DNA from 2 places in the Desulfitobacterium hafniense DCB-2 genome. Region 1 is predicted to be linked to the other one. Evidence: a T-box and tRNA genes for the amino acid it is inferred to sense, from the RefSeq annotation. Region 1 holds a T-box; the other holds one or more tRNA genes.
What was found. The T-box of region 1 lies ahead of ileS (isoleucine--tRNA ligase). A T-box ahead of a tRNA ligase gene usually reads a tRNA of that ligase, here a tRNA-Ile.
Positions count from the first base shown of each region.

Region 2: it has a tRNA-Ile gene. The T-box ahead of ileS (isoleucine--tRNA ligase) is inferred to sense a tRNA for this amino acid. The anticodon was not compared.

Region 1 covers NC_011830.1:4,290,300-4,294,725, reverse strand. The annotation lists gene DHAF_RS20170 (YlmH family RNA-binding protein) at 1-696, shown strand, start outside; gene DHAF_RS20165 (DivIVA domain-containing protein) at 710-1,168, shown strand; gene DHAF_RS20160 (hypothetical protein) at 1,241-1,708, shown strand; T-box leader at 1,765-1,972, shown strand; gene ileS (isoleucine--tRNA ligase) at 2,037-4,426, shown strand, end outside.
Region 2 covers NC_011830.1:171,818-176,243, reverse strand. The annotation lists rRNA gene DHAF_RS00855 (23S ribosomal RNA) at 1-2,164, opposite strand, end outside; tRNA gene DHAF_RS00850 (tRNA-Ala) at 2,266-2,341, opposite strand; tRNA gene DHAF_RS00845 (tRNA-Ile) at 2,448-2,524, opposite strand; rRNA gene DHAF_RS00840 (16S ribosomal RNA) at 2,759-4,324, opposite strand.

The DNA.
Region 1 (4,426 bases):
CAAGGTCAGCCGGTATGGACTCCTTTTCTGGGACAGGCGTTAGCTAATTGGTTGGAAGGCATCCTGCAGAGGGAAGGTCTTGCCTTTCGGTTGGAGGGTGGGTTTCCCGATGCAGAAAGGGTGCGCTTTCTGATGGTCGAAGATCCGGATGTTCTGGATAATGTCCCCAGCGAGATCCGTGCTTTGCAGGCAACCCCGGCTGATCCACGGGGCAAGCTGGATCATCGTCAGGTTTTAGGCTCCCTGATGGGTTTGGGGTTGAAGCGGGAAGTTATTGGGGATATACGTTTGACTGAACAGTGCTGCTTTGTGGCCGTTGCCCAGGAGATCGCCGATTTTCTTCTTAGTCAATGGGATAAGGCGGGGAGGGAACGGATTCGTGTGGAGGCTGTGGAGAAAGATGTGGAGATTCCCCTGGAACAGGGGAAAGAGCGGCGCATTACCGCAGCATCTTCCCGCATTGATGCGGTGGCTTCCAGCGGTTTTAATGTTTCCCGGACTATGTTCCAGGAGCTTATTCAGCAGGGGAAAGTTAAACGCAATGACCGGATGGTTGCCAAAGCGGATCTGGAAGTGAAACCTGGGGATATATTATCCTGCCGCGGTTATGGCCGTATGCGTTTGCTTGAGTTTCAAGAGACCCGCAAGGGGAGAATGGCATGGAACGTCATACTATATACACCTCATAAGCATTAAGAGGAGGATGATTATGGCATTAACTCCCATCGATATTCAAAATAAAGAGTTTCGCAAAGGGGTTCGGGGTTATAATACTGAAGAAGTAAATAAGTTTTTGGAAAGCATCAGCAAAGAATATGAGGGGGTCTATGCTGAGATTTTTGAACTGAGAGACAAAGTCCAGCGTCTTGAGGCGGAGTTAAAGCAGTATAAGCAGTTGGAGTCTACTTTGCAGCAGACCATGGTCCTGGCTCAACAGACCGCTGACGATGTGAAGCAAGCGGCACGGCATGAAGCTGAGCTGCTCTTAAAGGAAGCTGAACAAGAGAAGACAAAGCGTATGAGTGAGGCGCAGAAGAAACTGAATCAAGTAAACGATGAAATTGAAGATCTGCAAAAACGCCGGGAAATGATTCGTACCCAATTAAAGTCTTTCTTGCTTGCTCAGCTTGATTTAGCAGAAGCTTTTGACAAAGATCGTGTTTCTTGAATGCTTGCGAAACAATGAGTGATTGTGCTAGAATTAAATCTAGACATTTTTTGAAGGGGAAGAAGATTTCGCATGAAGAGTATTTTGTATTCGGAGCTTGGCTCCGACTTTCTTGTGCAGGGCTTGGGACTACACAAAGAGGAGCAGGGTTCTATCACAGGGAAGTTAGGACGCCACGAAATAGAGATTACCTCTTCGCCAAACTCTTTGAGGAATCAAGAGGAAGTGCAGGTCATCTATATTGGTAAAGCGGAACCTGGTCCTTATCGGGACGGAGACATCCTGATGTCTGGAAGCGATGATTTGCTGGATCGCGCCTTCCGTGCTCTTGATGATATGGAACAACGGGGTGTGGTCGTTGGTTTATCCTCTGCGGCGGACCCTCATCAACTGAGCTTGAACAGAGATGAACTCAATCAAACAACCCTGGCTTGGAAAGAGAAGAAGGTTCCCTTTCTTTGCTTATTTATGAGAGAGCCGGTTGGTTTAGAAGGTCAAGCCAAGCTGGTGACCATTATTCGTAAGGTTTTGAATGACTAAGCACCAATCCCTTTTGGGCATTATATTCTATAAGTAATAAGCAGAAATTTTTATATGAAACAGCGTTGATAAGGACTGTCCTTGTCTGGAGCCTCTAAAGCGAGCAGGAAGTGGTGAAAGCCTGTGAGGAAAAACAAGGAGTATCCCCTTAGAGTGAAGTGCAGAAATTAAGTAAGCCTTCCGTCCGGTCCCCGTTAAAGGACTTCCGAGTGGCCATAGCAATGGCAACAAGGGTGGTACCGCGAGTGATATCCCGTCCCTTTTTTGGGTGCGGGATTTTTTATATTCAGAAGAGCTAGCTTTATCGAAACAAGGAGGAATTATAACGATGGATTACCGGAATACATTGAATTTACCGGAAACGGACTTTCCGATGCGGGGAAACCTGCCCCAGCGGGAGCCGGAAATTTTGCAGAAATGGGAAGAAGAAGATATCTATGCTACGGTGCAAAAGGCCCGGGCAGGGCGGCCGAAATTTGTTCTTCACGATGGCCCTCCTTATGCCAATGGTGATATTCACCTTGGCCATGCTCTGAATAAAGTGATCAAAGACATTATCGTTAAATACAAAACCATGGCAGGGTTCGACGCCCCCTATGTTCCCGGCTGGGATACTCATGGTCTGCCCATCGAGCAACAGGTCATCAAGAAATTAGGGGTTAATCGCCATGCTGTTTCGGTGGTGGAATTCCGCCGGATGTGCAAAGAGTATGCCAAAAAATATATCAGCATTCAGAAAGAGCAGTTTAAGCGGTTAGGTGTGCGGGGAGATTGGCAGAATCCTTATTTAACCCTGGAGAAAGAGTATGAGGCTGCTCAAATCGGAGTCTTTGGTAAAATGGCCCGCAAGAAATACATCTATAAAGGCTTAAAGCCGGTCTACTGGTGTCCTTCTTGTGAAACGGCTTTGGCGGAAGCGGAGATCGAGTATGCTGAGAAGACCTCCCATGCCATCTATGTCAAGTTCCCCGTTAAGGAAGGAAAAGGGGTCCTTACTGATGAAAACACTTTTGTCATCATCTGGACCACTACCCCTTGGACTTTGCCTGCCAACCTGGCCATTACCCTGCATGAAGAGTTCAGCTATGTCCAGGTGCAGGTGGAGAAGGAGCATTGGCTGGTTGCTGAAGGGATGCTGGAGAGCCTGCGTTCCCTTTGGAACCTTGAACTCCCCGTGGAAAAGCGTTTCGTAGGCAAAGAGCTGGAAGGTGTTATCTGTAAGCATCCTTTCATCGAGCGGGATTCTGTACTCATTCTGGGAGAGCATGTTACCCTGGAAGCAGGAACAGGCTGTGTTCATACCGCTCCCGGACATGGGGAAGAAGACTTTAATGTGGGTAAAAAATATGGGCTGCCTGTGCTTTGCCCTGTGGATCATCAAGGGAAGTTTACCGCTGAGGGCGGGGCCTATGCAGGCATGAAAGTGGACAAAGCGAACCCGGTGATCATTGAAGATCTTAAGAATCTCCACGCCTTGGTTCATGAGGATAAAATAAAGCATAGCTATGCTCATTGCTGGCGTTGCAATAACCCCATTATCTATCGGGCCACAGAGCAATGGTTTGCTTCCATCGATGGCTTCCGCAAAGCGGCCCTGGAGGAAATCGACAAGGTGCAATGGATTCCTTCCTGGGGCAAGGACCGTATTTATAACATGATAGCTGATCGGGGAGACTGGTGCATTTCCCGGCAACGGACCTGGGGGGTTCCCATTCCCATTTTCTACTGTGAGGATTGCGGGAAAGAGATCATTAGCGATGAGACCATTGCCAAGGTTCAGGAGATCTTCCGTGAGGAAGGGTCTGACGCCTGGTTTCTCCGTCCCGCCGCCGAACTTTTGCCGGAAGGATTCACCTGTGCCTGCGGTGGTAAGTCTTTCCGCAAAGAGACAGATATCATGGATGTTTGGTTCGACTCCGGAACCAGCCATACCAGCGTCTTGATGGAACGGAAGGAGCTCGCCTGGCCCGCCGACCTCTATATGGAAGGATCGGACCAACACCGGGGCTGGTTTAACTCCTCCTTGTCCACATCGGTAGCCGCTTATGGAAAAGCTCCTTATAAGGCAGTTCTGACTCATGGTTTCCTGGTGGACGAAAAAGGACGCAAAATGTCTAAGTCCCTGGGCAATGGAGTGGACCCCCTGCAGGTAACGAAGGAGATGGGGGCGGATATCTTAAGACTCTGGGTGTGCGCCGCCGATTATAAGAACGATGTGGCGGTATCACCGCGGATTATGAAGCAAATGTCCGAAGCCTATCGCAAGATCCGCAACACCTTAAGATTCCTGCTGAGCAATCTCAATGATTTTGATCCGGCCAAGGACCGGGTGGCTTACAAGGATTTGCCGGAGATTGACCGTTGGGCTCTGCTGCAGCTGGGCAAAGTGACTCAGCGGGTATTGCAGGGGTACGAGAAGTACGAATTCCACTGGGTTTATCATTCGGTGCATAACTTCTGCGCTGTGGAACTAAGCGCCATTTACCTGGATATCGTGAAAGATCGGCTTTATGTGGAAGGAAAGAATTCCACTCTGCGCCGCGCCTCTCAGACCGTGCTCTACGATGTTCTCAATGCCCTGGTACGCTTGATGGCGCCGGTGCTGACCTATACGGCGGATGAGATTTGGCCTTATGTCCCAGGGGTGCCCGCTGGTTCCCATGTCCAAACTGAGGAAATGCCCGAGGCCCTTCCGCAATGGCTGGATGAAGCGCTGGA
Region 2 (4,426 bases), 1.2 Mb from region 1:
GGCTGGCGCCCTAGCTTCTCAGTCTCCCACCTATCCTGTACATTTTATACCAAAGTCCAATGTCAAGCTACAGTAAAGCTCCATGGGGTCTTTCTGTCCTGTCGCAGGTAACCCGCATCTTCACGGGTATTACAATTTCGCCGAGTCCCTCGTTGAGACAGTGTCCAGATCGTTACGCCTTTCGTGCGGGTCAGAACTTACCTGACAAGGAATTTCGCTACCTTAGGACCGTTATAGTTACGGCCGCCGTTTACTGGGGCTTCAATTCAAAGCTTCGCCTTACGGCTAACCTCTCCTCTTAACCTTCCAGCACCGGGCAGGCGTCAGCTCCTATACTTCTCTTTTCAGATTGGCAGGAACCTGTGTTTTTGATAAACAGTCGCCTGGACCTCTTCTCTGCGGCTCTACTTGCATAGAGCACCCCTTCTCCCGAAGTTACGGGGTCATTTTGCCGAGTTCCTTAACGAGGGTTTTCTCGCGCGCCTTAGGATTCTCTCCTTACCTACCTGTGTCGGTTTGCGGTACGGGCACTCATTGGCTCACTAGAGGCTTTTCTTGACAGCTTGGAGTCAGTTACTTCGCTACTCATTTCGCTCCCCATCACCCTTCAGAAACCCGCGAGACGGATTTGCCTGTCTCACTTCCTATGGGCTTGGGCGTGCTCGACCAACGGCACGCTTAACCTATCCTTCTGTGTCACCCCATCGCTCAAACGCTCCTGAGTGGTACTGGAATTTCAACCAGTTGTCCATCGCCTACGCTTTTCGCCTCGGCTTAGGTCCCGACTTACCCTGGGCGGACGAGCCTTCCCCAGGAATCCTTAGGTTTTCGGCGGGTGAGATTCTCACTCACCTTTTCGCATACTCATACCGGCATTCTCACTTCTATTCACTCCACCCAACCTCACAGTTGAACTTCTCAGTAAATAGAACGCTCCCCTACCCCTGCACACATCGTGTGCAAGCCATAGCTTCGGTGATACGCTTGAGCCCCGTTACATTTTCGGCGCAGAACCACTCGACCAGTGAGCTATTACGCACTCTTTAAATGGTGGCTGCTTCTAAGCCAACATCCTGGTTGTCTATGCAATTCCACATCCTTTTCCACTTAGCGTATACTTGGGGACCTTAGCTGATGGTCTGGGCTGTTTCCCTTTTGACTATGAAGCTTATCCCCCACAGTCTGACTCCCAATCTAAAATTCTTGGCATTCTGAGTTTGATAAGGTTCGGTAACCCGGTAAGGCCCCTAGCCTATTCAGTGCTTTACCGCCAAGAATCATCCATTGAGGCTAGCCCTAAAGCTATTTCGGGGAGAACCAGCTATCTCCGTGTTCGATTGGAATTTCTCCCCTACCCACAGCTCATCCCCTGCCTTTTCAACGACAGTGAGTTCGGGCCTCCAGTGGGTTTTACCCCACCTTCACCCTGTCCATGGGTAGATCACACGGTTTCGGGTCTACAGCATGTAACTTATTCGCCCTTTTCAGACTCGCTTTCGCTCCGGCTCCGACTTCTCGTCTTAACCTCGCTACATACCGTAACTCGCCGGTTCATTCTACAAAAGGCACGCCATCACACCTCATGGGTGCTTTGACTGCTTGTAAGCGTACGGTTTCAGGTTCTCTTTCACTCCCCTCCCGGGGTGCTTTTCACCTTTCCCTCACGGTACTGGTTCGCTATCGGTCGCTAAGGAGTATTTAGCCTTGGGAGGTGGTCCTCCCTGCTTCCCACGGGGTTTCACGTGTCCCGCGGTACTCAGGATCCCTTCACAGTCTGTCTCTCTTTCGCCTACAGGGGTGTTACCTGCTTTGCCCGGCCTTTCCAGACCTCTTCGACTAGAGATTCAGACCTAACAGAAGGTCCTACAACCCCAACCCCCGAAGGGATTGGTTTGGGCTGTTCCCGTTTCGCTCGCCGCTACTCAGGGAATCGATGATTCTTTCTCTTCCTCCGGGTACTTAGATGTTTCAGTTCCCCGGGTTGTCTTCGTTAACCTATGAATTCAGTTAACGATATCCAGATATGACTCTGGATGGGTTGCCCCATTCGGATATCCACGGATCAAGGCATGCTTACTGCTCCCCGTGGCGTTTCGCCGCTCGCCGCGTCCTTCTTCGACTCTTAGCGCCTAGGCATCCACCGTACGCCCTTAGTAGCTTGACCAAACGTCTCCGCCACATTCAGGTTTTTCAGATGTTATCCTAAATTACAGTTTTTTCTTCTCTGTGCAGTTTTCAAAGAACATTAGAGAAACCAGTATATGATGGTGGAGGTAAGCGGGATCGAACCGCTGACCCCCTGCTTGCAAGGCAGGTGCTCTCCCAGCTGAGCTATACCCCCATGTCGTTGAGAGGGGAGCCGCTCCCCTCTCAATACTCACCCCTGTTAGGTATGTTCTGGCGTGAAGTATTGTTTGGAGGTTCGGGTCTCTATCCTCTTTGAATAATGGTGGGCCTAGGTGGACTCGAACCACCGACCTCACGCTTATCAGGCGTGCGCTCTAACCAGCTGAGCTATAAGCCCATAGAAGACTTTATGGTCTCTCAAAACTAAACAACAAGTAAGCTTGCGCTTGAACAGGTTTGACTCGACTTCAGGGTCATCTTATGCAGATTTCCCCTGCTTTGCCTCTTCGGCACTTCGAAGTCTCTATAGACTTCTCCAGCTTTGAACCGTTTCACTTCATCTCTTCCGTGACGTCCTTCAAAGCATCGACCTTAGGATATGCTCACTTCCAGAGTGAACATGGCTCCTTAGAAAGGAGGTGATCCAGCCGCACCTTCCGATACGGCTACCTTGTTACGACTTCACCCCAATCATCGGCCCCACCTTCGACGGCTAGCTCCCTTTCGGGTTACCTCACCGGCTTCGGGTGTTGCAGACTTTCGTGGTGTGACGGGCGGTGTGTACAAGGCCCGGGAACGTATTCACCGCAGTATGCTGACCTGCGATTACTAGCGATTCCGACTTCATGTTCTCGAGTTGCAGAGAACAATCCGAACTGAGACCAGCTTTCTCGGATTGGCTTCACCTCACGGCTTCGCTTCCGTCTGTACTGGCCATTGTAGCACGTGTGTAGCCCAAGACATAAGGGGCATGATGATTTGACGTCATCCCCACCTTCCTCCGGTTTGTCACCGGCAGTCTGTCTAGAGTGCTCACCATTACGCGTTAGCAACTAAACATAGGGGTTGCGCTCGTTGCGGGACTTAACCCAACATCTCACGACACGAGCTGACGACAACCATGCACCACCTGTCTCATAGCTCCCCGAAGGGCACTCCCATGTTTCCACAGGATTCTATGGATGTCAAGCCTTGGTAAGGTTCTTCGCGTTGCGTCGAATTAAACCACATGCTCCACCGCTTGTGCGGGCCCCCGTCAATTCCTTTGAGTTTCAACCTTGCGGCCGTACTCCCCAGGCGGAGTGCTTAGTGTGTTAACTGCGGCACAGAAGGGGTCGATACCCTCTACACCTAGCACTCATCGTTTACGGCGTGGACTACCAGGGTATCTAATCCTGTTTGCTCCCCACGCTTTCGCGCCTCAGCGTCAGTTACAGTCCAGAAAGTCGCCTTCGCCACTGGTGTTCCTCCACATATCTACGCATTTCACCGCTACACGTGGAATTCCACTTTCCTCTCCTGTCCTCAAGATACCCAGTTTCCGATGCAGTCCCAGGGTTGAGCCCTAGGTTTTCACACCAGACTTAAGTATCCGCCTACGCGCCCTTTACGCCCAATGATTCCGGACAACGCTTGCCCCCTACGTATTACCGCGGCTGCTGGCACGTAGTTAGCCGGGGCTTCCTCCTCAGGTACCGTCATGTAAGTACATTCTTTACATACTTACCGTTCGTCCCTGAAGACAGTACTTTACAACCCGAAGGCCTTCGTCGTACACGCGGCGTTGCTCCGTCAGACTTTCGTCCATTGCGGAAGATTCCCCACTGCTGCCTCCCGTAGGAGTCTGGGCCGTGTCTCAGTCCCAGTGTGGCCGTTCACCCTCTCAGGCCGGCTACTGATCGTCGCCTTGGTAGGCCTTTACCCCACCAACTAGCTAATCAGACGCGGATCCATCTACTAACGATAGCATCTTCAGAGGCCATCTTTCCTTAATCAGTGATGCCACTAATTAAGCTTATCCGGTATTAGCCCTCGTTTCCAAGGGTTGTCCCGGTCTACTAGGTAGGTTATCCACGCGTTACTCACCCGTCCGCCACTAAGAACTCTCTAAGCAAGCTTATTGAGCTCTCCGTTCGACTTGCATGTGTTAGGCACGCCGCCAGCGTTCGTCCTGAGCCAGGATCAAACTCTCCATAAAATTTATGAAGAACTTTGATTGCTCAAATTTCTTTACTCATTTGACGAGTCATTGGCTGTTCCTTGTTGTTTAGTTTTCAAAGACCAGGGACCTTTTTTTGCT